One region of the Paenibacillus sp. MER TA 81-3 genome, then DNA from elsewhere that is predicted to be linked to it. Evidence: predicted binding sites of a transcription regulator. Region 1 holds the regulator's gene; the other holds the start of a gene.
What was found. The regulator Rex, encoded in region 1, represses fermentation and respiration genes when NADH is low (regulators of the CRP and FNR family bind a similar motif). The targets are predictions, from matches to a motif close to TTGTGAAATATTTCACAA.
Positions count from the first base shown of each region.

Region 2: a site for Rex is predicted at 1,496-1,513, ahead of M3650_RS13165 (YwiC-like family protein). Genes of this name have one in related genera too.

Region 1 covers NZ_JAMAWB010000018.1:56,799-59,993, reverse strand. The annotation lists gene dinG (ATP-dependent DNA helicase DinG) at 1-978, shown strand, start outside; gene M3650_RS22600 (redox-sensing transcriptional repressor Rex) at 987-1,634, shown strand; gene M3650_RS22595 (amidohydrolase) at 1,631-2,941, shown strand; gene M3650_RS22590 (cell wall elongation regulator TseB-like domain-containing protein) at 2,958-3,195, shown strand, end outside.
Region 2 covers NZ_JAMAWB010000008.1:91,819-95,013, forward strand. The annotation lists gene M3650_RS13155 (D-arabinono-1,4-lactone oxidase) at 1-67, shown strand, start outside; gene M3650_RS13160 (acyltransferase family protein) at 279-1,391, opposite strand; gene M3650_RS13165 (YwiC-like family protein) at 1,636-2,394, shown strand; gene M3650_RS13170 (sugar kinase) at 2,534-3,195, shown strand, end outside.

The DNA.
Region 1 (3,195 bases):
GTTCGGGATGAATTCCGCAACTTTATGCAGGGGAAAGACCCGGAAACGGTCTACTGGATGGAAGGGAATTCCCAGTTCAAGCATAAATCGATGCATATGTACGCAGTCCCGGTCGATGTGAGTGATGCACTGAAACGGTATTTTTTTGAACCGAAGAAAAGTGTAATTCTGACATCGGCTACGCTGTCGGTCGATAAATCATTCCAGTTCGTGGCAGAACAAATCGGGCTGAAGGATGCGGAGCGGGACGGACGGCTGCACACGGTCATATTACCGTCACCGTTTAATTACCGGGAACAGGCATTAGTCGTTATCCCGCGTGATTTCCCGAGCGTAAAGGGCGCATCAGATGCAAAGTTCAACCAGATGTTGACGCAATCGATAGCGGATGTCGCGCAAGTAACGAGAGGACGAATGCTTGTGCTCTTCACCTCATATCGCATGCTGCGGGACGTATATGCGCCTTTGAAGGAAGCGCTGAGCGTTCACGGGATTCACGTGCTTGGACAAGGCATTGACAGCGGTAACCGCAGCAAGCTGACCCGCAGGTTCAGGGAGCAATCCGCTTCCGTCTTGCTGGGGACGAGCAGCTTCTGGGAAGGGGTGGACATTCCTGGAGATGCACTCACGTGCTTGGCGATTGTTCGACTTCCGTTCCAGCCGCCGAACCACCCGTTGGTCGAGGCAAAATCAGAGCGGCTGAAACGGCAAAATCAGAATCCATTCCGGAAGTATTCCGTGCCGCAAGCCGTTATCCGCTTTAAGCAGGGATTCGGCCGATTGGTGCGGACCTCGCAGGATAAGGGAATCGTCATCATCTATGATACGCGCGTGATCGAAACAAGCTATGGCAAGCACTTTTTATATTCCTTGCCGGGACCAAAGATGGAGCACATGGCTGCAGAGCAGTTGGTTCCGCGCATTGAAACGTGGTTGGACGATAATCAAAAGACGTTGAAGAGCGATGAGGGGACTTGATTTAAGATATGAAAACATTAAAAATATCTGAAGCTGTTGTTCGACGTCTGCCGGTCTATTTGCGTCATTTGATAGAACTGAAGCAGCGTGAAGTATTGACAGTTTCTTCTCAGGATTTGGGCCAGAAGCTGGATTTAAATCCAGCGCAAATCCGCAAGGACTTGGCTTATTTTGGAGATTTTGGACGCAAAGGCATTGGTTATGACGTATCTTATTTAATACAGCAAATCCGTCATATATTGAAGCTGGACCAAATTATTAACGTTGGCTTGGTCGGTGCCGGTAAACTGGGGCATGCGTTGTGCAATTACACGGTCTACTTGAAAGACAACATGAAAATCGTAGCTGTGTTCGACGCCATGGAGTCCAAGATTGGCACGGATATTAATAATCTGAAAGTTCAACCTATGAGCGAAATGATCACAACGGTTCGAAATCAGCACATCCGTATCGGAATTATTACGGTTCCGGCCGCGGAAGCGCAATATGTAGCGGAGCAATTCGTCGAGGCCGGTGTAGAAGCCATTTTGAACTTTGCACCTGTTATTTTGAAGGTTCCGTCTCATGTGCGCGTGCATACTGCCGATTTCACAACGGATTTGTTTAGCCTGGCTTATTATTTAACGGATCAGGGAAAGGAAGTTCCAGTCCAATGACAAAGCGAATCATTATTGAAAATGGCGCCTTTGCGGTACTTAATGCTCAATCCGGGCAAACCTCAACCAAGGGAACGATGGTTATTGAAAATGATCGAATTGTCCACTTGGGAGATTCACTTCCTGCGCAGTTCGATACGAGTGATGCAGAGAGAATAAACGGCAAAGGTCTATTCTTCCTGCCTGGTTTAATCAATACGCATGGTCATGCTGCGATGTCGCTCCTGCGCGGGTATGGTGACGACATGGTGCTGCAATCGTGGCTGCAGGAGAAAATGTGGCCAATGGAAGCGAAATTTACGGCACAGGATGTGTACTGGGGAACCGCATTATCCGTCGTTGAGATGCTTAAGGGCGGAACCACAACGTTCGTCGACATGTATGATCATATGGATGAAGTCGCTAAAGTCTGCGAGCAGTCCGGTATTCGGGGCTGTCTGACGCGCGGCGCAATCGGGTTGTGTCCTGAAGACGTTCAGGATGCGAAGCTTGAAGAAGCGGTTCAATTCGCAAAAGACTGGAACGGCAAGGCGAATGGACGGATTACAACCGTGCTGGCGCCGCATGCGCCATATACGTGTCCGCCGGCATTCATTGAGAAGTTCGTGCAAGCGGCACATGATATGGATTTACCTCTTCATACACATATGTCGGAGACGAAGGCGGAAGTGGAACAGAACGTGAAGGATTATGGGCTTCGTCCGGTTGCTCATTTAGAGAAATTGGGCTTCTTTTCGCGACCGTCGTTCATTGCACACGGGGTACATTTGACAGATGAAGAAATTGCGATTCTGGCTCACTACCATGTAGCCGTGTCTCATAATCCAGGCAGCAACCTCAAGTTGGCGAGCGGTGTAGCTCGGGTTCCTGAATTGTTGCGCGCAGGAGTTGTCGTCTCTCTCGGAACGGATGGTCCGGCCAGCAACAATAACTTAGACATGTTCGAAGAAATGCGGCTTGCTGCGCTTATACACAAAGGAGTATCGGGAGATCCAACCGCGATTCCGGCTGCAGAAGCGCTGCGCATGGGTACCGTATACGGGGCGAAGACGATTTCGCTTCCTGATGTAGGATTGCTTGAGGTCGGTATGAAGGCAGATATGGTTGCGGTAGATATCGATCAAGCTCACTTCATTCCGCATACGGATCTCGTATCTCACATGATTTACTCCGCTTCGGCTAAAGATGTGAAGCATGTATGGATTGATGGAGAACAGGTCGTGAAGAATGGCGAATGCCTGACGTTAGATGAAGAACGTATCCGTCATGAGACGCAGCAATGCTTCGAGCAGCTGCTGCAGCGATAAGCGGGGGGATTTATTCATGGTAAGAAGCCGCACACGTCGGCGTTCCAAATGGAAATGGTATATCCCGCTGGCGGTTCTTATTCTGATTCTTCTCATTGCTGCTGTATATATGTATGTGCAATATATAAATGCTGATGAGCGAGTGAAAGAAGCTGATATCATTCGCCGAGCGAATGATAGTGTAAAGCTCGCAGAAATATCCGGTGTCGAGAAGAGCGTATGGGACGACATTGTCTATGTTGTTGAAGGTAAAG
Region 2 (3,195 bases), on a different contig from region 1:
TCGCGGGCAATGCGATCCGGACGGCATCCTGATGAACCGCTACGTCAGGCGGGTGTTGGGGGAGTGACTGGCGATCTCCTTCGATCTCCTTTGAATCCGAGTCATCCCCGCATAGTCTCGTCCTAATGACTTGGATTCAACAGTGACGGAAGCGGATATCCCCACCATGCTTGCTTCCTTTTTACTTCATTTTGGGCTTCACAACAAGCTGAGCCGCCCTAACATTGACAGGGCGGCTCATATATATTATTGAGCATGTCTTTATACCGACATGGATTTTATTTTCTTTGCGCTTGCCGGCTCATTCTTGTCATTCCGCGGTAAAACACGGATCGGCGTGTCCATGCGGCAATTTTGTCCCATTTCGGTTCAATGATCGGATGGCAGCATTCCCGAACATGAGGCTGCGCCAGCATAATTGCGCCCGCAACGGAAGCGGCAATTAACAGAGCTGTTTCAATCCCGGCAGAAATGTGATTGTAGATACCGGAATACACGACAAAGCGAATGACGATTCCATGAATCAAAAAGACGTAAAGTGTGCGTTGACCGAGAGCGGTGATGCCGTTGTTGCGTTTGGGCACCCATGCGAGGAAAGCGATGGAAGCGATGATTTCCAGTGCATAAATGCTAAGCCGCAGAACAGATGCCGTCCAGATATTGCCCGTCCATCCCAGCTCGTGGAATGTCATGTTGTTCATCAGCCAGACTGGGTTGATCCGATTCGCCATCAAGTACAACGTAACGAGAATTCCAGCGGATAAGGCTGCCGCCAGCAGGCGGAGCGCCGGCGTAAATCGTGCGCGGAATGCATCGAAATTGAAAGTGTAGCCAATGACGAAAAACGGCAAGTATACGACAGACCGCGAGATGCCAAGCCATGCGCCTTCTACCGGAAGAAATCCGACGAGCACGCCGAGTATGAGCGACAAGATGATCGGATGGCGGACCTGATAGCGTGTGAAGAGCATCATCATAAGCCGCCAGAACATATGCCCGACAAGGAACCACAGCAATAGATAGGGCATGAAGAAAGAATGCGTAATGCCCGGAACCCGGAACAAGAACACATCGAGCAGCGAATATATCGACTGGAAAATGACATACTGCAGGGCGATCTGCTTCAGAACGCGAATACCAGCCATACCGTTCAAGTTATGACGCGCGAAATAACCGGTCACAAAGACGAACAGAGGCATATGAAACGCATAAATCCATAGAAACAAAGCTTTGATTTCCGGCATGCCGCCAATAAGAGGCTCGATAGCATTGCCGACAAATACGCATACGATTAACAAAAAACGCAAGTTTAATGCAAACGTCTCTCCACTCCCATGTGACGTTACCGATGCATTTTCGGGGGCGGTTCGTGTCAACCAACGCTCCCACATGGTGTATGTCCCTCCCTACAACATCAACCAATCGGCCTCTTTGTATATTAGCCGAAATTTCTTGTTATTTACAATTTAAAGTTATCATAGCTTATCGGCATATATTGTGATTAAGGTCACAAAGACTGAGGCGAAAGCGCTGCGCACTTTTGACAGAATTGCGAACGTTGCCCCGTCGCCTTAGACAGGAGCTCATCCTTGAAGTAACATATCAACATAGGGGAAATGAAAGGGGATGCAGAACATGTCTACCGTGTCTGCCGATAGTCGCAGCCGTCTGCTCAAGCGTGTGCGTTCATACATACCGAATCAGCACGGAGCATGGGCCATGCTGATCGTGCCTTTTGTAGTCGGTATGTTTGCGAGCCGGCCTAACATGACACATGTATGGCTGTTTGTGGCCTGGCTGGCTGTGTACTGCGGTTCCTTTGCGTGCATGCAGTGGATAAAAACGAGGCGGATAACGGTTTATCTAGGTCCTATGCTGGTATACGGAGTTATTTTTGTGGTATCCGCCGTTGTCGTGGTCGCGCTTCGCCCCGATATTTGGTGGATGGGCGCGGTGATGCTGCCGTTGTTCGTTGTTAACTTGATGTTTGCTAAGCAGAAGAACGAGCGGCATCTAGTAAATGATTTCGTTGCCGTTTTGCAATTTTGCTGGATGCTTATCATTTCGTTCGAGATTGGCGGTGGCACGGACTGGAGCTTGGCTTGGCGCTTGTGTGCCGCTTGTGTGCTGTACTTTGTCGGTACTGTTTTTTATGTCAAGACGATGATTCGCGAAAAAGGAAATCCCATATATTATGCATTATCGATCATCGTGCACCTGATTGCGGCGTCCATTGTTGGACTATTGTTTCCAGCGTGGATTACAGTGCCGTTTGCGCTGTTGTTCATCCGCGCGGTCTGGATGCCGAAGCAAGCCGTAACGGTGAAGCAGGTCGGCATTTCGGAGATTGGATTCAGTGCCGTCACCGCTTGTTCACTCATTGCATTGCTCTGATTGGCAAGGCTGTTCTGCCTGAATTGGGGGAAGGGCCTTGTCTTTTTATCAATTGACGCTGTGGCAAATATAGGATTATGATTAAGGACATGAACGATAGTGAACCAATGGGTTGTGGGGCGAAGGAGGTTGCGGCAACATGCAAGCGTTATCAAGGGGGAGCGAACCAGAAGTAGTAACTTTTGGCGAGTCGATGGCGCTCTTTAGTTCTGCCGACACACGGGGGCTGGAGTATGCGCAGACGGTAGGAAAATCATTCGGTGGCGCCGAGAGCAATGTGGCTATCGGCTTGGCACGCTTAGGTCACCGTGCCGGTTGGTGCGGCCGATTGGGGAAAGACCCGCTTGGCCATCACATCTGGAAGGCGATTCGCGGGGAAGGCGTTGATGTCTCCCGGGCCGCACTTGTCGGCGATGCGCCGACCGGCCTGATGATGAGAGAGCTTGTGGCAGGCAAATCGTCCGTATACTACTATCGCAGAGGCTCCGCTGCAAGCCGTATGGCGCCGGAGCATTTGGATATGGAATATATAAGTTCCGCACGTATGCTGCACGTTACCGGCATTACATGCGCCTTGAGCGATAATAGTGCGGATACGGTGGCGGCTGCGGTTCGGACGGCGAAGGCAGCGGGTGTGAAGGTATGCTTCGATCCGAATCTGCGGCTTAAGCTGTGGTCAATTGAAGAAGCGCGAGCACGTCTGCTTCCGCTGTCTCTCGAAGCGGATTATTTTATGCCAGGACTCGACGAACTGAAGCTGCTATACGATACAGAGGATGAAGCAGCGATCTTCAAGCGGCT